3 regions of the Paenibacillus sp. FSL H8-0175 genome follow, and region 1 is predicted to be linked to each of the others. Evidence: predicted binding sites of a transcription regulator. Region 1 holds the regulator's gene; each other region holds the start of a gene.

Region 1 (7,590 bases):
TCAGATCTTTAGATCCTGATAAATATTCTTTTCCTTATCATTTTCATAGAAATGCTGAAGAAATATTTGTGATTTTAACGGGAAAAGCGATGTTAAGAACACCCGAGGGTTTTACGGAGGTTACTGAAGGGGATGTAATATTTTTTGAAATGGGACCGGAAGGGGCGCACCAGCTTTATAATCATTCCGATGCACCATGCAGGTATCTGGATCTCCGAACGAATCAGGGAATAGATGTTTGCGAATATCCAGACTCAGGCAAAATCAACATTTTGCCCTATCAAGAAATCTATCAAGCAGATGAACAGGCGGATTATTGTAAGGGAGAAGAGCATGTAAGGGGAAAATGGAATGGGGGAGCGTAATTGAGTAAAGATCGTTGGTTTACAGTAACGGAAATTGATCCGACCACCTATGCAATCAGTGAATATGGACATTGGGAAAAGGTGCATTCTTTTTTACTCTTGGGGCAAAAACAAGCCGCGTTAATTGATACGGGATTAGGTATTGATAATATAAAAAGAATAACGGATCAGTTAACGGATTTACCTATCGCTGTCATAACTACGCATGTGCATGCAGATCATATTGGCAGTCATGGGCAATTCGAGACAATCTATGTTCATAAAGCGGATGAGGATTGGCTGATTAACGGAATAAAAGGCTTGTCCCTTGCCCAGATTCGAAAAGATATGAGCCGGGACATCACCCTTCCTGTTCCTGAAACCTTTGATCCTAACACCTACATACCTTTTCAAGGGAAGCCAACAGCTCTTTTACAAGAAGGGGATGTGCTCGACATAGGCGGGCGTAAAATAGAAATATACCATACACCAGGTCATTCGCCAGGTCATATCAGCCTTTTTGATCATGCCAACGGATATCTGTTTACAGGTGATTTATTGTATGACGTTACGCCAATCTATGCCTTTTACCCTTCGACTAGTCCGGTTGATTTAGTGGCATCCTTAGAAAAGATTACGGAAATTCCAGGAGTTACCCAAGTATTCGGTTCTCATAATACACTGGGTTTAGATCCATCTATTTTACAAGAGGTCAAAAAGGCGGTTCGTGAGTTACGTGAGCAAAAGGTAGTAGCACATGGTACGGGCATTCACCAGTTTGATGGGTTTAGTGTGCAATTTTAGATTTTTCTATGTCGAAAACAAATGAGGGTATGGCGATATGGTGTCTACATCAAAGGCTTTTGCGAAAAATAATTCACACATCTTATTGCGCAAAAAACAACTTAATTATTCAGATACGATTGACCTGAACAGTGCATGCAATTGTTGTACTTGGGAGTAAGCTTCCTTGTACTGGTTGTCGGATTGTTGAATAGGCAATAAACCCGGCAAGAAGGAGATACAATACACAGGCGTTTCTTTGCTGTTCATATATATTTTAAGCGTAAGCTCTTCTATCACATTAGCTTCTTCATCGGTGTCCTTAAGGACATTAATATCTGCACTTGTTGCAGTAGTTTTGCTGTTTTGATGTCTTTTGGATACTTTTGAAAGGGTAAGTGCGTTAACCACAATCTCGGATCCCATTACATTATCAAATGAGTATAGCTTTGCTACTGCTTTTTTGTTACTCTTCGGATTTTTGGTGCCAATTGCTAATTTTTTATTAGGCTCGTTAAGTGCGATCAAGTGAGATTGATTGGGGGGAATGAATGTTTTGGTGAAGCTGATGTTAAAAGATGAGGTCGCATTAACTAGCTTAGAAATTTCAGATGAAGCAGATAGCGTTTTCAATTTTATAATGGCGGCACTTAGAATTAAAACAACTCCTAAAATAGCAAATAAGTACATCAAGATAATCAGCATATAATCACACCTCCTAGTTATCTCATTAGACTCAAATTGTTGCTTATTGAAAGATATGCCTGAATGATCTCCACTAGTATCTTTTAAAAGGGAAATTCGTGGAATTATAGGATCGACTTCACGATTAACCCAAAAAAAGCACCCAGAGAAACCTTCCGATTCTGCAAATGATGCAAAATTTGGGGTTGCTGCAAGAGTGCTTTTTAAGGTGATTATGTAAACCTATAGAAAATTGAAGGCAGTGATATGATCGGTATAAACAATCAGCTGTTTGTATTCGATCGGAGTCCCATAACTAGCATAAGGTCTTACAGTAACGTCATTGAGGACAACAAAGTTATAGCTGAAATTTTTATCAGGGTGTTCTGCTCCCAAATAAGATATGTATTCGTCTACAATTACATCATCCATCAAAGATTTTAAATCAAATACATCCTCTTTGTTGGAGACGGTTGGAGAGACGATTCCCTGAATGCTGCCAAAAGAGGTGAGCAAATTCACTTTTTTTCCACTAGCTTGTTCATCATTTAAAAGTAAACCGGACAGCTTACCCAGTGCATCGACTTTAAAATCGACGAGGGTTCTAATTTTTGAATTATTCAAACTAAACACATCCTTTTCAATTTGCAATCCTGTTAACAATATTCGACATATAATCACCAAACTCCTAGTATGCTAATGAAAAAATACTTACTTATGTAATGACCCCCATTTTTTAATGTGATTTGGGGGTTGCCGAGCCTCCATTCGAATTTAATTTCTTATCGTTACTCGTGTGCCTATAGGGACAATAGCAGCGAGTGCTAACACATCCTCGTTGTACATCCGGATGCAGCCGTGGGACACCTCTTTCCCAATGGAGGAAGGGTCATTGTTTCCATGAATTCCGTAGTGTGGTTTAGACAGTCCCATCCAAAACACACCGAAGGGACCCCCTGGGTCGGGTTGTTTGTTAATAATAGTGAATTCACCCACTGGGGATTGGGTTAACATCTTACCGATGCCGACAGGGAAACCTCTAATCACAATATCATTGTCCAGAAGATATAACATTCGTTGGGTCAGATCTACAATAATTCGGTAGTTGGGCATTATACGCAACACTCCTTTCTAATTAGGATATGAGCAGAACGCCTAAAGGGTTATTCATAGAAAATGGCCATTTTAGCCATTGGGAACAAATGTTCGTAAGTGGTTGGAAAAGCAAAAAAACGTAGAAAAAAGGCTGTTCCGCATATGCGGACCAGCCTTTTATGTTAGAAGTGCATACTTAGTGGATATCTCGAAACAATCCGATGACTCTTCCGAGAATAGTTACGCGATTAAGGCGAAGCGGCTCATAAGCTGGATTCTCCGGCTGAAGCCGTATATGATCACGTTCCTTGTAAAAGGTCTTAACGGTTGCTTCATCTTCTTCGGTCATGGCTACAACGATATCTCCGTTGTCCGCTGTTTGTTGTTGGCGAACAATCACATAGTCACCATTCATAATGCCTGCGTCCACCATACTATCACCCATGACAGACAGCATAAATACTTTGTTGTCACCTACATAGTGAGTAGGAAGTGGGAAGTAGTCTTCGATATTCTCTGTAGCAGTGATAGGTACCCCGGCGGTAACTTTACCTACGACAGGAATCCGTGAGATGGTCTGCGCGAATTGGTGAACATTCTCTGAATCCTCTTGGCCTAGTAATTCTATTGCACGTGGCTTCGTTGGATCTCGACGAATAAGTCCCTTCTTCTCAAGCCGGTCCAAATGACCGTGAACTGTGGAGCTGGAAGCAAGGCCAACAGCTTCTCCAATTTCCCGGACGGAAGGTGGATAACCCTTGCTGCGGACTTCGCTTCGTATAAATTCCAGGATCGCCAGCTGGCGACTTGAAATCTTTGACATTGGAATCAACCCCATATAGTAATGTTTGGGAAAATTATAACATAGAACTACCGTTCGCACAAACATAAGTTCTAACTATTATAAATATTAATCTGCTAGAGTTAAAAAATGGTAGACAAATGATAATAAAATGAACCGCTTGAGTCTCTCGAAAAAAAGAGAACAATTGTTCTGAAATAGTATTGAACAAAACACATGTTCGTGTTATTATAAATTCGAAAGTAAGAACAAGTGTTTGGAGGATGATGATTATGCTAAAATACAGTACATACCGCAGCATCTACGATAAGGCCCCAGTGGTTGAATCTATAGGACATAATGACGTTGCCCGTAATTCCGCTAAGGTGAAAGAGATAACGGAACGTTTGCTTGGAGGGATGATTTCGTTGTTCCGTCAAGATTTCTTTATTAAGTTAATATTGATTTTCGTGCTAGTATTATCTGGCCTAACAGTAGTGGGAAATGTATTTGCAGGATCGACGACTATAATGAAGGAAGAGAAGCGGATTGTGGTTGAACGTGGAGATACACTATGGAGTATTGCCCTTAAGAATAAACCAGCTGATATGAAGACAGTTGTTTATATAGAAGGAATTAAACGTTCAAGTGGGATTAAGAGTAGTCAAATTAACGCTGGAGACATACTTACTTTACCTATTTATTAATTTTCTGAGAACATAATAGAATGACCAGTAGAGCTTGCAGGGAGTAGACCTTGACAAGCTCTTTTTCTCATGGCAGAGTTAGAATTAATTTATAGGGGGAGGGAAAGTATTGAATATTGATGAGTTGGTCGCGCGAATTAACGAATTGGCACGCAAACAGAAGAGCGTAGGCCTTAATCAAGAGGAAGTGGCGGAACGCGCCAAGCTTCGTGAAATTTACCTGGGGAATATCCGCAATAACTTCCGAGCACAATTAAATACTATTGAAGTGGTAGATAACGATGAGCATGAACAAGGTAACAAGGGGCTTAAACATTAGCTCGCTGTTCCTTTTCATAGATATTTCAGGATGACTAGGGGGAACGCACATGGCCCGTTCTTGGGAAAGAATGGTTCAACGCAACACACAGCAAATCAACAAGCAAAGAAAGAAGCAAGGCAAGGATACGATTTATGCCTCTAAATCTCCTACCCAGAATGCCGAAGTCTTTAAAGGTCGCAACATTGCATTTCCGGTAGTGTTAGTGATACTTGGCACTATGTTTTGGGTAGTTGGTTCTATTGATCAGGCCAAAGGTAATGGCATGCTGGCTAATTGGCTGGGAGTAGTACTGTACTATTTGCTGGCAGCGCTATTGTTCTTCCGTCGTCCGTACTTGAAGGTGGAAAAAGCAAGACTGTCCACTATTAAATTCAATCGCGAACGCGGACTTCCAGCTGCAGATATTGAGAAAATCACCCTTTCGCGTGGAGCTGTAGTCATTAAGCATAAAGGGAAACGTACGAAATGGATTTTCACAAAACTTATGAATCGCTATGATACTAATGCGATGAGTACACGATTAGAAGCATTTGCTAAAGCTCACAACATTGAAGTAGTTCACGAATAGAACTAGACCAGTTAAAGGGAGAGGGAGACCTGTAATGCCAATTTCTGCTGTACTATTTGACCTTGATGATACATTGCTGTGGGATGATCGGAGCGTCGAAGAAGCATTTCGTTCTGCTTGTGAAGCCGCCGGGGATACGATCGATCCACAAGAACTAGAAGTTGCAGTTCGTAAGGAAGCAAGTAGCTTATATGAATCTTATGAGACGTTCCCATTTACAAAGATGATCGGAATTAATCCATATGAAGCACTCTGGGCTAACTTTACGGCAGGTGAACAGCCAGAATTCCGTCAATTGGAGCAGCTTGCACCGGTATATCGTAAAGAGTCTTGGCGTCGCGGACTTGCAGCGTTAGGGGTGGAAGACGAAGCACTAGCTGAGACCTTGGCAACTAAATTCGCAGCAGAGCGCAGAAAACGTCCATACATCTATGAAGAAACAATGCATGTACTGGAGCAGTTACGGGGTCAAGTGAAGCTTCTGCTACTTACGAACGGCTGTCCTGCACTGCAACAAGAGAAACTAGATGGTGTGCCCGAGTTAATTCCTTTCTTTGATCATATTGTGATTTCCGGAAGCTTTGGTAAAGGCAAACCGGATAAGGAAATTTTCCTGCATGCTTTAGAGCTTCTTGATGTAACGCCTGAGCAAGCGGTTATGGTCGGCGATAAGCTGACAACGGATATCCGTGGGGGGCTGGCAGCAGGGTTGACCACGGTCTGGATTAATAGAAAAGGTAGAGCACCTAGTCTTGATATTCATCCGGATCATGAAATCAATCACCTTGAGGAACTTCTTCCACTAGTTCAATCCTTGTAAGATATACAGAGCTATTAGCTCCAATATAAAGACTTTATAAAAGCAGCGAGTTTCTGAGATCCTAAGAAACTCGCTGCTTTTCTGTACATACATACTAACATAAGGATTTCATTAGATTTTTAAGTAAATGATTTAAGTCACAAGACTAATGCGGAATTGATGCAAAATACTGAAAAACCAATAATAATGTGTATAATAGATGGAGATGTATAACATGAATTGGTAGATTTTTATTATTCGATAATGATTGGGAGGGCTCCAAATGATGAGATCGAAGAAATTAGTCGCTGTATTATTAGGTGCAACACTTCTAGTACTAGGTGGATGTTCTTCAAATGGAACCAAGCATTCAGAAATACATAACATGAATATGAACATGTCTATGGAACCTATCAAAGTCGAACTACAATGGAGTCCTGAAGAAGTTGTTGTAAATCAAAAGGTAACCTTTGAAGCTGTGGTGACCCAAGATAACGAGGCAGTAGATGATGCAAAAGAGGTTCTGTTCGAAATTGTGAATAAAAATGATGAGGGACAGAAAATAGAGCTTAAGGGAAAGCTAATTGGTAAAGGAGTCTATCAAGCAGAAGGGACCCTTGAAAAGGAAGGACAATATAATGTCACTTCACATGTGACAGCCCGGACACAGCACTCTATGCCTAGCAAAGAGCTGTCTGTGAAACCATGATTCAAAGGTTCGCAAAGGTTACTGAGCAATAACAGATAAAGCAGAGTGGAAAGGAAGGCTTTTCGAAATCCCTTTATTCTGCTAAACTTACTCTAATGTTTTACTGGGGGGACTATTAGTTGGCTAAATATACACTTGAGGAAAGCTTACAACAAAGGATTTTGATCCTTGATGGCGCAATGGGCACGATGATCCAACAGGTGCCTCTTACTGGAGAAGATTTTGGAGGCGATGAGCTGGACGGCTGTAATGAAATGCTGGTATTAACACGTCCAGAAGTCATTCAGACGATTCATGAGCAGTACCTCGAAGCAGGGGCTGATCTCATTGAGACTAACACATTTGGTGCAACCTCTGTTGTGCTAGCTGAATATGATATTCCTCAGCGGGCACGTGAGATCAATCTAGCGGCAGCAGAGTTGGCTCGCAGAGCAGTAGACAAATATGACACACCTGACCGTCCGCGATACGTCGTGGGGGCTATGGGTCCAACAACAAAAACGCTCTCAGTAACTGGAGGCGTTACTTTCCAAGAGTTAGTTGATAGCTATGAGGAACAAGCAGTGGCATTGATCGACGGTAAAGTAGATGTTTTGCTGCTGGAGACCTCTCAAGATACACTTAACGTTAAAGCTGGAAGTATTGGTATTCGTAATGCTTTTGAAAAGACTGGCATCACGTTGCCGGTTATGATTTCCGGAACAATTGAACCAATGGGTACTACATTGGCGGGTCAGAATATTGAAGCATTTTATATCTCATTAGAACATCTGAAGCCTATCTCTATGGGCCTCAACT
Region 2 (7,590 bases), 1.6 Mb from region 1:
CTGATGGCGTGAAGCTTGCGGATGATAGCCCTGAGCGAATATTAACGAATACTGATGTGGTGAAAAAAGCGAACTTGAAAGAAACCTCGCTTTTTGCCCTAGCTATAAAAGCTGGATTGAAACAACCGGAGGAGTTCGTTAGAAGGTTTATTGCGTATGATAGGAGGAGCCGAGGCGGATGAAGGCCAAAATGTTAACTTTTACGAAGCAGGATTCACCTATTCACCGTCTTACCGGCGCTACGAAGTTGATTTTATTTGTAGTGTGGTCTGTGACGGGGATGATTACATATGATACAAGATGTCTAATTGTGATGCTGTTATTTAGTTTGCTTGCCTTTAGAATTTCCAAAGTTCAATTTCAGGATTATGCTTTCGTATTATATTTTATTTTGATTTTCTTTTTGCTTAATCATATAGCTATCTTTATTTTTTCTCCTTTGGAGGGCGTACGTGTTTACGGGACACGTCATGATATTATGCATATTGCAGGCCGGTATACGGTAACTTGGGAGCAGCTATTTTATCAATTCAATATTGCCCTGAAATATGCGGTGGTCATTCCTATGGCATTATTATTTCTTCTAACGACCAATCCCAGTGAATTTGCAGCATCCTTAAATAGAGTTGGAGTGAACTATAAAATTGCATATTCTGTATCGCTGGCACTGCGGTACATTCCGGATATTCAACGAGATTATGAGAATATATCGTTTTCTGCTCAAGCAAGGGGAATAGATATTTCTAGAAAAGAAAAGCTGCCTAAGCGGCTAAAAAATATCATTTCGATTCTGATGCCCCTAATTCTGACTAGTATCGAGCGGATTGAAAATATCAGTACCGCTATGGAGCTGCGCGGCTTTGGCACTGAGACCAAACGAACTTGGTATAGCCGTCGCCCGTTCACGAGAGACGATTATTTTGCATTGGCTTTGTTTGCGCTGATTGGAATTTTCTCGACGGTGATCACTTTTTACGACGGTTCGCGGTTTTATAATATTTTCGATTGAAGTATAATAGTACAGTTGTGGAAAACTGGGATTATAATAAACGGCACCTTTTTGTTAAGACTGAAGACGTTTCTCCAGTTTTGACCATATAGACAGGTAGCATAATGGCAGTGCTAGAAGTGAGCAGACTACGTTGAAAATGGTCTGGGCGTGGGCGATTTGTGAAGCAGGGCCTCCACCAATCCATGCAGCACTTGCTTGTAGCAGCCCGATCATGGGCAAGAATAGTAGTGCACCGCCTACATTAAGCGCAACATGGGACCAAGCGACGAAGACGCCGGATGGCGTGCCGCCGATGGAAGCGATGACCGCTGTGACACAGGTGCCTACGTTGGCGCCCAGCACAATGGCTATACCTAGCTCAGGCGGCATGGCACCCGAGGCGGCAATGCTCATAGCCATAGCTATGACAGCAGCGCTGCTATGGAGCATGGCTGTTAGGCACGCTCCAGCGGCGAGCCCCCATAAGGCACTAGTAGCGGCATGGTTTAGGAACCAGAGGAATAAGCCACTTTCCTGAAGTATTCCGCCGATAGACTGCATGACAGCGATGCCCCATAGGACGAGGGAGAAGCCTGATACAGCCAGACTGATAAATTGCAGCGGCGGGGATATTTTGTGGCAGAGCTCTGCCACTCGCGATGTAGGCGGCAGTTCGCCTGCAATAACTGCCGCTGCCCACAGACTGAGCGAGGCTGCCAGCAAGGGCGTGGCCATGGTATTGATCTGAAGTCCGATCAATTCTGTAGTTAATGTGGTGCCGATGTTGCTGCCCAGGATAATGCCAAGTGTGCGGGCATAGGTAAGCAGGCCGGCATTGACCATGCCGATAGTCAACACCGTTACAGCAGTACTGCTCTGGAGTAAGGCGGACAACAGGCTGCTGGCAATCATTCCTTTAATAGGTGTTGAGGTAGCTCTATTTAGGCTTGTAGTTAATAGAGGGCCTGCTAGCTTGGACAACGCCGTTTCCATCAGCTTCATGCCGGCTAGAAAGATAACAAGACCATATATGATAGGGAACAGCAAATCACTGAACATAGGGCATACTCCTTTGGACGAGGGTTGTACACCAATATATGAATGTATTGCATGGGACATGTATAAAAACATTTTTAGAAAAACAGGGAGTTGAAGTCATTGCCATCGGTTATTTTAGAACGCAATCGCAAAAAAAGACTGGAACAGGGCCATCCATGGGTCTATGCAGGTGAAGTCGCATCGGTAGAAGGGAATCCGGAAGCGGGGGGATTAGTAGATGTCCTTAATCATCAGGGCCGATTTTTGGCCGTGGGATATTACAATCCAGCGTCACAGATTCGGGTAAGAATTGTATCGCAGGGACCCCTTGCGATCATGGATACAGCCTTTTTTGCAGAACGGTTTGCGAATTGTCTGCAACACAGAAACCGGTTCCTTCCGGGTGCGGATGCTTATCGCTTGGTTTATGGTGAAGCGGACTTTTTGCCGGGGCTTATTGTAGATCGATTCGGAGATATTTTGGTTGTGCAGCTGCTTACCCTCGGAATGGACAAGCGGCGTGCAGAAATCGTCGAAGCATTGGTGCAGGTTATGGCACCGCGCGGAATCTATGAGCGCAGTGATGTTAGTGTGCGCGAGCTTGAAGGTATGGAGCAGACAACGGGTGTGCTGTACGGGGAATGTCCAAGGCATGTAACCGTGAGCGAGAATGGCCTGAAGCTGGTCGTTGATATTGAAGAGGGCCAGAAGACAGGTTACTTCTTTGACCAACGTGAGAATAGAGCTTCCATTGCTCCGCTCATGAAAGGGTGGGGAGGACGAAGCGGCATTACGCTACAGGAAATTGAAACTGAGGATGGTTCACTACAGACCTTACCAGTTAATAAGAGCGGCAAACATGTAACGTTCCCTTATTGGGACGGTGCGACAGTGCTGGAATGCTTCTCGCATACGGGCAGCTTCACGCTGCATGCCTGCAAGTATGGCGCGAAAAAAGTAACCTGCCTTGATGTTTCAGCACACGCCATTGAGAGTGCCAAAGTGAATGTGGAGCTGAACGGCTTTAGCGATCGTGTTGAATTCGTAGTGGATGATGCTTTTGCATATCTACGGAATCAGGTTAAAGGACTAGAGGAACGTTCTGAACGGGCGACAGTTGCAAGTGGAACAGAGACGGCAGCAGCTGCTGCAAATCCTAAAACCGGAGGCAAAACAGCCAAAACCGACACATCCAAGCCGATGACAGCAGGTGGAGGAAGAACTTGGGATGTAGTCATCCTGGACCCTCCGGCGTTTGCCAAAACCAAAAGTGCAGTAGCTGGCGCTTGTCGTGGTTACAAGGATATCAATCTGCACGGGATGAAGCTGGTGAACGAAGGCGGCTATTTGGTTACCGCAAGCTGTTCTTACCATATGCAGCCAGATCTGTTCCTCGAAACGATTGCCGATGCGGCTAAAGATGCTGGCAAGGTGCTGAGACTTGTGGAATGGCGGGCCACAGGCAAAGACCACCCACAAATACTTGGCGTTAACGAAGGACACTATCTGAAGTTTGCGATTTTTGAAGTGCGGAGTAAAAAATAAGCCTGAAGGTCAAAAAGGTTTACAGTGCCAAGTAACAAGTAGGATAAACGGGCTGGACGTAGGGTGGTCGTGAGTCGACTGTAATGCAAGGAGTTGCTAACGGACTCAGATGACTCTATTTAGCGCAAACAGGCTATTATTGAATTCTTACGGACCCCAAAGGCGCTATTGCCCCAAAAACACCCGTAATGTCACACATTTTCGAAGAATAGCGTCAGTGGGGTCCGAAAAGCTGCCATAACAGCACTGAATCCACGAATAACGGCTCCTGGGTCCGTAAGTAATTAATGAAACAAGCCGAGCCGAAATGTTGAATGTTAAATTCGGAATACTAAATGGTAAACAACGAATGATGCTTATTGAATTATGATATGCGGAATGCGGATTACAAAACGATCGGTGTAGAGTGCTAATGTTGAGTGCGGGGTGTTGAGTATTGAACGCCGAACGCTGAACAGTCTAACATTGACCCTATGCTCTGACATTGGCAGCTCCAATCTAACGTTGCACATCTGGCATTAAAAACAAACTAAACACTCTAAAAAGCAAGCCGCCAAAATTCGGAGGTTTGCTTTTTTTATTTGTACTCGTAGCTGTTTATCCTTTGTAAAACATTAGAAAATACTAGCAAACACATGTTCCGATTAGTGTGGTTATGATATACTGAGGGGACGAGGAATCACTGAACTTTTTTAATTGGAGTGTAATCAATGGGTGGATATTTCACCCTGTATTCTATATATTTTCTCCGCTACGGAAGGAGTCTATCATTTATGCCGGTAACCTTTTTACTAGGCCGCTCGGGCAGTGGCAAGACAACAAAAATATGGGAATCTATCTCTTCTTCCTTAGAAAAGGAACCGCTTGGTGCGCCGATTATTATTCTTGTGCCAGAGCAAGGTTCTTTTGGAGCAGAACGGGGGCTTCTGACCGTAGGGAATGTGAAGGGAAGCCTTCGGGCGCAGACACTGAGTTTTTCGCGGCTTGCCTATCGTGTGAAGCAGGAAACTGGTGGCAGTGCAAGTCTGCCAATCAGTGAAGAAGGTAAGAAAATGTTAATTTACAAAATCATCAGTCGCCGCAAAGAGGAACTGAAATTATTCGGTGCCTCAGCAGACAGACCGGGTTTTGTGGAACGTCTGAACCAACTGCACATGGAGATGAAACGTTGCTGTTTGGGTTCCACTGATTTAGAGGAACAGCTGTCCGCTATGCGAGGAGCTATTGCAAGAAGTCCTATTCTTGAGGGTAAGCTGGATGATTTGCAGCTGGTATTTAGCGATTTAGAGAAGGAAATGTCCCGTCTTTATATCGATGAAGAGGATCGTTTAGCAGAACTGGCTGAGCATATTCCAGATTCCTCCTACATTCGCGGGGCAGAGATTTGGGTAGATGGGTTCCATGGATTTACTCCGCAGGAATTCGTAGTGCTTCGAGAATTGATGCAGCAAGCTTCGAAGCTGACGGTTTCGCTTACAATTGATCGTCCTTACCCCTATGGAGATCAGTTGAATGAGCTTGAATTGTTTCACCCAACTGCGGTTACTTACATTAAACTGCGTGGAATTGCTGAAGAGCTGGGCATTGATGTATGGGACGAGCTGCTGGAGCCAATGGTTCTTCCACGTTTTGAAGAAAGTCCAGTACTTGCTCACCTTGAACGGGGATATGATCGCAGGAAGGCTTGGATAGGTGCGGATGAACTGGCAAGAGAGGCTATATCCATAGGCGCCGCAGTTTCGCACAGAGCAGAGGTTGAGGGAGCCCTGCGCGAAATGACTAGACTGGCGCGGGATGAAGGTGCAAAATATGGCGAAATGGCCGTATTGATGCGCAATATTGGCGATTACGAGCAGCTGGTTCAGCCGTTGTTCCAAGATTATGGAGTGCCATTTTTTCTGGACCAGAAGGTGAATGAGCTGCATCATCCGCTAGTGGAGTTTATACGTTCCGCATTGGATGTAGTGCGTCGTCGCTGGCGTTATGAGGATGTATTCCGTTGCGTAAAGACGGAGCTTCTGCTTCCGCTAGACGGTAGTATTACGCGTGAAGATATGGATGCTTTAGAAAACTATGTGCTGGCTTGTGGGATTCAGGGGTACCGCTGGACAGATGGCCGCTCCTGGAAAGGTATTCCTAGCTTGTCGCTGGAAGGCGGCAGACAGATGGATGATGAACTGCTTGCTACTATGGAACGATGCCGTGCTAGTATAACAGGTCCATTATTTGCTTTTGAGAAAAGAATCCAGAAAAGTCGTAGCGGTCTTGAACTTTGTACGGCATTGTACAAGCTGCTTGAAGAGACGGATGTTGCGCGAAAGCTGGAGAAACTCAGTGTTAAGTCTATGGAGAAGGGCCAACCCGAGAAGGCTAGGGAACATAGCCAGTTGTGGGGTGCGGTACTTGATCTTCTAGATCAGATAGTAGAAATGATGGGTAATGAAAGACTTGAGTTTGAAGTGTTCACTGGAGTTCTAGAGACAGGTCTTGCTGAACTTAAAATGGGACTAGTTCCGCCCGCACTGGATCAAGTATTGGTCGGCAATATGGATCGGACTCGCCCAACGGGGGTTAAATACGCTTTTTTGCTTGGATTTAATGAAGGTGTTGTGCCTGCGCAGTTTAAGGAAGATGGAATTCTCTCGGAAGGTGAACGCTCCGTACTAGAGAATGCTGGAATGGAGCTTGCTCCCGGCGCTTCTCGTAAACTGCTGGACGAGCGGTTTCTGATCTATAATGCACTAACGACAGGAAGCCGAAAGCTCTGGATTAGCTACGCTACAGCGGATGATGAGGGCAAAGCTCTCCTTCCCTCTGAGGTTATCCGGCATTTGCATAGAATGTTCCCAAGGGTTCAAGAGCACAGCTTGTCAGCACTTCCCCCTTCGGGACTACCTATAGAAGTCGGAAATCCTATCCATCTCGGTTTCATTGGTCAACCAGAACAGAGTCTTCGCGCATTGATTATGCAGCTGCGGCAGTGGCGCCAAGGAACAGAAATTCCGGAGCTATGGTGGGATGTGTATAACTGGTTTACTAAGAACGAAGATCGTAAATTTCAACTGGAACGTTTGCTAAGTTCACTGTTCTATCGTAATGAGGGAACGAAGCTAAAGCGTGGCACAAGCCTCAGATTGTATGGTGGCTCAACACTGCGGGGCAGTGTGTCCCGGATGGAGAAATTTGTTGCGTGCTCATTTTCCCATTTTGCGTCCTACGGACTAAGACTGAAAGAGCGCCAGTTATATAAGCTGCAAGCACCTGATATTGGACAGCTGTTCCATGCTGCGTTAAGTGATATGGCGATAAGACTGAAACAAGAGGGACGGGGCTGGGGCAGCTTATCTCCGGATGAATGTCGGCGTGAGGCCAGTGAGACAGTAGAACGGCTATCTCCGATGTTGCAGGGTGAAATTCTAATGAGCTCCAAACGTTACGGGTACATCTCCCGTAAGCTTAAGAATATTGTTGGACGTGCTTCTGTGATTCTGGGCGAGCACGCCCGCCGGGGCAGCTTTGAGCCAGTAGGGCTGGAGCTGGATTTTGGACCGGATAAGGAGTTGCCGCCTTTAAGAATTACGCTGCCGAATGGCTGTGTGATGGAGGTCGTTGGCCGGATTGACCGTGTAGACATGGCCCGTGGAGAGAACGGTATTCTTCTGCGGGTAATTGATTATAAATCGAGCCAAAAGGATCTCAAGCTGCATGAGGTGTATTATGGCTTGTCGCTGCAAATGCTGACTTATTTGGATGTGCTGCTGACATATTCGGAGCAATGGCTGGGGCAGCCGGCACTTCCAGCAGGCACACTTTATTTCCATGTGCATGATCCGTTGTTAACCTCATCCAACGGGATGAACAAGGAACAGGCTGAGCAAGAGCTGTTGAAACGCTTCAAGATGAAAGGACTGCTTACAGCTGATCGTGAGGTTGTCTCCCTGATGGATACCACTTTAGACAAAGGGTATTCTTCTATCGTGCCTGTAGCAGTAAAAGCTGACGGCAGCTTTTATAGC
Region 3 (7,590 bases), 280 kb from region 1:
CAGATTGCTGCGGCGTTCGAATGGGAAGCTATAAACGGACGTGTGCTTAAGTCGGCTAGCTCCCAAAAACCTGCCTGAGACAAATGCGACACATCAAGCAGCATTCCACTGTCGTTGCACCATTCGATCAGCATTCGCCCTTTTTCCGTAAATCCGCCGTTGCGCTGCTCCAGAACACCGTCCGCTGCCCAATTGGCATAATTCCAAGTGATTCCCAAAAACCGCACGCCAAGCTCAAAACAGAGCTGTGCATAAAACAAGTTCCCTTCTAGACCGTCTACACCCTCCAGAGAGAGCATTCCCCATGGAGATGCTCCAGCTGTTCGTTTTCCTACCTCCTCCTTCCAACGCAGCCACTGAAGGCTCTCTGCGCCTATTATTTTTTGCCGGAACAAATCAATTTGTCCTAAAACATTCTCAAAGCTAGGTCTACCTCTACTTGCCGAAAGGTATATTGCAAAAATCTGCAATTCCACACCGCCTGCTACCAACCGCTCTCCGGTAACATCCAGCCGAGGATCATTCTTAAAATCCATATCTGGTGATGCTTGCATTTTACTCAGCACATCACAATGAAAATCCGCAACCTGTAGCTTATCGGTTCTCATCCCAAGCCCTCGCTTTCATGCAGTCCTATTCCAGATTCTATGCTTAAAAACGCCAGACTATATACCAAAAGCAAAAAACCTGTTTACATAAGTAAACAGGTTCATCCGTTCTATGCTTCTATTATCTGGGTTCTACAATCAATTTAATCGCGGTTCGATCCTCTCCATCAATCACAATGTCTGTAAATGCCGGAATGCAGATCAAATCTACTCCGCTTGGTGCAACAAATCCCCGGGCAATGGCAACTGCTTTGACTGCTTGATTCAGTGCTCCAGCTCCAATAGCTTGTAATTCGGCCGATCCACGTTCACGAAGAACACCTGCTAAAGCGCCGGCGACGGAATTTGGATTGGATTTAGCTGATACTTTTAATACATCCATAGTAAGTACCTCCCCTGGGAAAATAATGGTGTTCTTCCACTACTTTAGATGTTATTCGCGAGAGAAGAAATAATTCCTTCTTTTTGCGGACTACTCTGGAGAAAATGGTACAATAGATACTCTTTTTCGATATAATAAATATCACACTTTACCCAAATTCGGCGAAATTACCCGGAAAATCACTTATCTTATCCTACTACTAGCTCATTACCCATTCATCTTCACGTAGCCGTATTTTCTCCAGACGGGTAGCCGCGCCAGTATTCTCGTCTAACTCTGCAAATAAACCGTGAAGCTGCCACTTGCCTTCATCAACAACAAATCGTGCTGGAAGCTGTGTAGTGAACTTATAAAGTACTGCATCTCTTTCCATACCCAGAATCCCTTCGCTTGAACCAACCATGCCCGCATCGGTCAAGTAAGCCGTTCCACCCGGCAAAATCACATCATCATTCGTCTGAACGTGAGTATGGGTCCCTACTACAATTGATGCGCGACCATCCATGAAATAGCCCATGGCGATTTTCTCAGAGGTAACCTCTGCATGGAAATCAACGAGAATGCATTTATGATCTCTACGTAGCTCTTCCACAATTTCTTCACCCACACGGAAAGGACAATCAATCGCAGGCAAAAATGTACGGCCTTGCAGGTTAACTATAGCTAGCTCTTTGCCGTTACCTTTAACAACTGTATATCCTCTTCCCGGTGTTCCTGGAGGAAAATTAGCAGGACGGATAATCCGGGCCTCATCGTCGATAAACTCGAAGATGTCCTTGTTGTCCCATGTGTGATTACCCATGGTGATTCCGTGAACGCCCCAGTTAAAAAATTCATTTGCGATCGCTTTAGTAATACCTCTACCGGCAGCAGAATTCTCACCGTTAACTATGATTATATGTGGTTGATATTTGCTTTTTAATGAGGGCAACATCTCCCGAAGTGCCTTCCTGCCTACACTACCTACGATATCTCCAATGAATAGTACTTTAATGTTTCTCTCCTCCTAATCTTAACCTCTTCATCTAGCGGATAAGTCTTCATATTTAAAAGAAAAAAGGCCCCGCTTAGGGGCCAATTTTCATCAAATATAAGAAAGTATAAGTTATATCTTATCCTTTAACCTTATATTCCTAGCAGAAACATATACCAGGAAACGATCATAAATATCGTTATTTCCCAAGAGTATGTTATCTACTTATTGCCTATTTAGCGTATTCAACAGCCCGTGTCTCACGAATAACGGTAACCTTGATATGTCCTGGATAATCCAGTTCACTTTCAATCATCTTCGTAATATCGCGAGCAAGACGGAATGCCTCTGCATCGTCAATCTTCTCTGGCTGTACCATCACGCGCACCTCACGGCCCGCTTGAATAGCAAATGATTTCTCAACGCCTTCGAACGACTCTGAGATTTCTTCCAGTTTCTCTAGACGTTTAATATACGTTTCCAGTGTTTCACGGCGAGCACCAGGTCTAGCAGCCGACAATGCGTCAGCGGCACCAACCAACATAGCAATAACCGAGGTAGCTTCGCAGTCTCCATGATGAGATGCGATACTGTTGATAACAACCGGATGTTCTTTATATTTCTTCGCTAGTTCAACGCCGATCTCAACATGCGAACCTTCCACTTCATGATCCAGCGCTTTGCCGATATCATGGAGTAATCCTGCACGTTTTGCAAGCACGATGTCTTCCCCAAGCTCACCGGCCATCAGTCCTGTTAAATAAGCAACCTCCATGGAGTGCTTCAATACATTTTGACCATAGCTTGTACGGAATTTCAGACGCCCCAGAATCTTGATCAAATCTGGATGCAAACCGTGAACGCCCACTTCGAAAGTAGCTTGTTCACCATATTCCCGAATCCGTTCGTCCACTTCTTTGCGGGATTTCTCCACCATCTCTTCAATACGAGCGGGGTGAATACGTCCATCAGCCACCAATTTCTCAAGTGCCGTACGGGCCACTTCACGGCGGATTGGATCAAATCCTGACAAAATAACTGCTTCCGGCGTATCATCAATAATGAGGTCGATACCTGTAAGAGTTTCCAAAGCACGAATATTACGGCCTTCACGACCGATAATCCGACCTTTCATCTCTTCATTCGGCAACGTAACAACTGAAACCGTTGTTTCCGCTACGTGATCAGCTGCACAGCGTTGGATAGCGAGTGTGATGATTTCACGGGATTTCTTATCCGCTTCTTCTTTCGCCTGCTGTTCAATTTCTTTGATCATTTGTGCCGTTTCATGGCGAACTTCTTGCTCAACATTGCTAAGAATGATACTTCTTGCATCTTCGATGCTTAAATTGGAGATACGTTCCAATTCAGTGACTTGGTTTTTGTAAATAACATCAATTTGCTGTTGGGTTTCATCAATTCGTTTCTCTTTGTTAGCTACTTGTTCTTCTTTTCTTTCAAGCGATTCCATTTTTTTATCCAGAGATTCTTCCTTTTGCAGCAAACGTCTCTCTTGCCGTTGGATTTCATTCCGACGTTCACGAGTTTCTTTCTCAGCTTCAGTACGGATTCTATGGACTTCGTCCTTAGCTTCCAATACTGTTTCTTTCTTCAGCGCCTCAGCGTCCTTCTTCGCATTCTCAACGATGACAACGGCTTCTCTTTCTGCGCTTTGGATTTTAGCTTCTGCAAGGGATTTACGAATAAAATAACCGAACCCAAAGAATATTGCAGCTACAACGAGAACGATAATGACCCAGATCCATGATTCCAGCATCTGTTCACCTCCTCGTTGGTTCCTCTCCAAGGTATATCCCTGGGAATTGTGCAGTTGTTTAACTATCCGTTCATCACCATACAAAAAACCGGTAAACAACCGATTGCCATACTGCACATGCTGCACATGCACACTGCCCGCCTTATCCGGCGATTACATTTCATATGAGTTGTACGTGAACCGTTTAAAACAGTCTCCTTTTTGGGAAGGAAAAAGGATTCTAATTTTATGCCGATTCATGTTATATTTTATTATTTATAAAAAGACATTGTCAAGAGAGTCGATATACGCATTAATGTCAAGAGAATCAGTGATTCTAGTAAAACTCCTCATCTTCACCTTCATAATTGTCTTCCGCAAGTAAAGTATTGATCACTTGGCGAACCATATCGCCCGAAAATCCACGGCGCATAAGGAAGGCTCCAGTCTTTCTTCGCTTATCTGAAGCTTCTCCACGGATGAGATTCCATTTCTTGCGCCCAGTTTCGAGTGCGCTCTCCAGCTCTTGTTCAGGAGTAATATTCTCCAAAGCTTCCGATATAAGGGTTTTGTCTATCCCTTTCTCACGTAGCTCTTGTCGAATCCACATCTTCCCTTTCCGCTGGTTCGCTATTCGTTGCTCTGCCCATTGCTTAGCATATAAAGGGTCATCAAGAAGTCTTTCCTCCTGCAGCCGCTGCACCACTTCCGCAATAATAGTCTCTCCTATTTCCTTCTGGCGTAAACGGCGAGTCATTTCCATAGCGGTGCGTGGTTTACGTTCTAGATAACGGAGGCCTTCTACATAAGCTCGTTGACGCTCATCAGCTACAACAATTTCAACCAAATCAGCCTTCATAAAAGAATTACCAGTAATCATTCGATATTTAATCATGACGTCCTCGTGCACAGTCATGTTATATGCTCCGAAATGTATGATATAACGGTGATCAGATTTCTTTTGACGTTCTACTTTAGTGATCTCTAAGAGTTCTCCTTCAGGAAAATCAGATAACACCTGCTCATCTTGTTCTTCTGCTTCAAAATCCAGTTGTATTACCATAGTTGTTTGTCACCTCGTAGCAATAGATCGGTTATCGTCTTACTTTCATTACTTGTTAAGAAAAGACACCCTGCAACAATCAATCACAGGGCGTCCTATTGCTTAATATACTATTCGATTTCGAGAAGCAATTTCTCTTCTTCTTCTTGCTCTGCAATAATATCTTCATTCTTCGGCGCAGCAACAATAGTGGATAAATTACTTGCTTCACGGATCTTATTCTCAATAATAAGGGCAATATCCTGATGTTCCTTCAAAAACTGTTTAGCATTCTCACGGCCTTGACCGAGACGCTCGCCTTCGTAGGAATACCATGCACCACTCTTATTCACGATATCCATTTCAGTACCGATATCTACAAGACTTCCCTCTTTGGAAATCCCTTCACCGTACATAATATCAACATCAGCCTGTTTAAAAGGAGGGGCTACTTTATTCTTCACAATCTTGATCTTAGTACGGTTACCAACCACATCGTTCCCCATCTTGATGCTCTCTACGCGACGTACATCTAAACGTACAGAAGAGTAGAATTTCAATGCACGACCACCCGGAGTTGTCTCAGGGTTACCGAACATAACACCGATCTTCTCACGAAGCTGGTTGATAAAGATAGCGATCGTATTGGATTTGCTAATGGCACCAGAAAGCTTACGAAGTGCTTGAGACATCAAGCGAGCCTGCAATCCGACGTGGGAATCACCCATATCGCCTTCAATTTCAGCCTTAGGTACCAAAGCAGCAACGGAGTCAACGACAATAATATCAACGGCTCCACTACGAACGAGTGCTTCGGCGATTTCCAGCGCTTGTTCACCCGTGTCTGGCTGAGAAAGCAGCAACTCATCGATATTTACGCCCAAGTTACGTGCATATTTCGGATCAAGCGCATGCTCGGCATCGATAAATGCAGCTTGTCCGCCTTGTCTTTGCACTTCTGCAATAGCATGAAGAGCAACTGTTGTTTTACCTGAAGATTCCGGTCCATATACTTCAATAATACGTCCCTTTGGAAGTCCGCCTATACCTAACGCAATATCAAGTGCCAAAGATCCGCTAGGTACAACTTCCACTTGCATATGCGTGGATTCTCCCAGTTTCATTACCGAACCTTTACCAAATTGTTTTTCTATTTGACGAAGCGCCATATCAAGCGCTGCACGACGATCTGACAATCAGACCACTTCCTTCACTGTTTATAGTAATATAATAACGTGTTTTTAAGGTCTTGCCAAGCTTTTTTTCGAACATACATTCGTTTTTTTTGTCTTGGGCGTTATTTATCCCTTTTATTGTAAGCCTCCCTCCGGAGATAGAAGTTAATTAAATTCCCCACTTCACCGGACATCAACGACTTATGATCATGAGTAGTCATCGTGATCAAAATCTCTGCAAATATACAAAAAACCGCAGCAAAGAAATCTCAGTGCCACGGTTCTTCCGTATGTGTTTATTATAACTGGGCTAATCTCCCATTACAAGTCTGAACCCTCAAGAGGTGTCTCCACCTTGCGTTCCTCAAGTCTCCGCCACAGACGATACAGCAGAGCCTTTACAGTACGCAACCGGATATTTTCCCGTGTACCTTTAAGATTAAGCTCATAGACCTCTGTCTTACGTCCCCGTTCAGCCAAGCCGATAAATACAAGTCCAACAGGCTTGCGCTCAGAATAACCCGGTCCAGCCACACCCGTAACAGATAAGCCGAAATCGCTGTCAGCAATCATTCTCACTTGGTCAGCCAACACCTCGGCAACTTCTCGACTTACGGCTCCAGGAGCATTGGGTCCCTCCAAATAAGCACTTGGCACATTCAGTAACTTTTTCTTTAAGTCATTCGAATAGCAGACGATTCCGCCGGCAAACATCGAAGCACTGCCTGGAATATTTGTTATGCTCTCCATCAGCAAACCTCCGGTGCAGCTCTCTGCCGCACTTAAGGTCAGGCCGGCATCCGCCATCCAATCCACAATCAATTGCTCCAGCGGCACATCAATGTTCGCATACAAATGTTCCGGCAAAATCTCCTTGATTTGTTGTTCCAGTATCTCCAGCTTTTTTGTAGCTTCATGCTCAGAAGGGGCCTTTGTCGAAATACGAACAGTTACCTCTCCCTCTTTGGCATACGGAGCAATCGTTGGATCAGTCTGACTGCGAATCAGTTCGATGAGCTTGTCCTCCAGCAGTGATTCTCCGATGCCGGCAAATTTGAGCATTTTTGAATAAAGCGGTGTTTCGTTCGTCAAGGCGTGCTGCTGTAGCCACGGTACTGCTTTATCTACGAACATCGGTTTCATCTCACGAGGTGGACCTGGAAGCACAATATAATATTTCTTCTCATGCTCAAAAGCAATCCCAACCGCAAGACCGATTTCATTCGGCAACGGTGTAGTTCCTTCAATTATAAGTGCCTGTTTGCGGTTATTTTCGGTCATAACGATCTTACGATCATCAAAGAAACGTTGTACATGATCCATCGCCAAACGATCAATATGGAGCGTTCTACCTAGCGATGCAGCCAGTGCGTCTTTAGTCAGATCATCCTCAGTGGGGCCAATTCCGCCCGTAAAGATAATAACGTCAGCCCGACTCTGAGCGATCTCGATGGCTTGCTGTAGGCGGCTGCTGTTATCACCGACAACGGTTTGAAAGTATACATCGATCCCGATGGCAGCTAGCTCGATAGACAAAAACTGGGCATTACTATTCACGATTTGACCGAGCAAAAGCTCTGTCCCTACTGCAATAATCTCCGCTTTCATACCTGGCTTTCGCCTCCTCGTTATAATGTAGGTACACTGCTTTTGG

Evidence for each region. Region 1 encodes LexA, which represses DNA repair genes until DNA is damaged. Its sites were predicted from a motif close to CGAACATATGTTCG; they were not measured.
Region 2: the regulator LexA is predicted to act here: its motif matches at 4,203-4,216, upstream of addB (helicase-exonuclease AddAB subunit AddB).
Region 3: the regulator LexA is predicted to act here: its motif matches at 6,027-6,040, upstream of recA (recombinase RecA).

What each region holds. Positions count from the first base shown of each region.
Region 1 is NZ_CP150299.1:3,967,016-3,974,605, reverse strand. It holds gene MHH46_RS17700 (cupin domain-containing protein) at 1-365, shown strand, start outside; gene MHH46_RS17695 (MBL fold metallo-hydrolase) at 366-1,148, shown strand; gene MHH46_RS17690 (hypothetical protein) at 1,254-1,832, opposite strand; gene MHH46_RS17685 (hypothetical protein) at 2,055-2,435, opposite strand; gene MHH46_RS17680 (L,D-transpeptidase) at 2,586-2,924, opposite strand; gene lexA (transcriptional repressor LexA) at 3,103-3,729, opposite strand; gene MHH46_RS17670 (LysM peptidoglycan-binding domain-containing protein) at 3,981-4,394, shown strand; gene MHH46_RS17665 (DUF896 domain-containing protein) at 4,504-4,713, shown strand; gene MHH46_RS17660 (hypothetical protein) at 4,763-5,284, shown strand; gene MHH46_RS17655 (HAD family hydrolase) at 5,319-6,104, shown strand; gene MHH46_RS17650 (FixH family protein) at 6,367-6,792, shown strand; gene metH (methionine synthase) at 6,972-7,590, shown strand, end outside.
Region 2 is NZ_CP150299.1:5,520,489-5,528,078, reverse strand. It holds gene MHH46_RS24560 (ABC transporter ATP-binding protein) at 1-182, shown strand, start outside; gene MHH46_RS24555 (energy-coupling factor transporter transmembrane protein EcfT) at 179-1,009, shown strand; gene MHH46_RS24550 (Na/Pi cotransporter family protein) at 1,064-2,050, opposite strand; gene MHH46_RS24545 (class I SAM-dependent rRNA methyltransferase) at 2,150-3,574, shown strand; gene addB (helicase-exonuclease AddAB subunit AddB) at 4,348-7,590, shown strand, end outside.
Region 3 is NZ_CP150299.1:4,246,034-4,253,623, forward strand. It holds gene MHH46_RS18810 (dipeptidase) at 1-608, opposite strand, end outside; gene MHH46_RS18815 (stage V sporulation protein S) at 730-990, opposite strand; gene MHH46_RS18820 (TIGR00282 family metallophosphoesterase) at 1,190-1,984, opposite strand; gene rny (ribonuclease Y) at 2,196-3,740, opposite strand; gene MHH46_RS18830 (regulatory protein RecX) at 4,057-4,782, opposite strand; gene recA (recombinase RecA) at 4,893-5,957, opposite strand; gene MHH46_RS18840 (competence/damage-inducible protein A) at 6,258-7,544, opposite strand.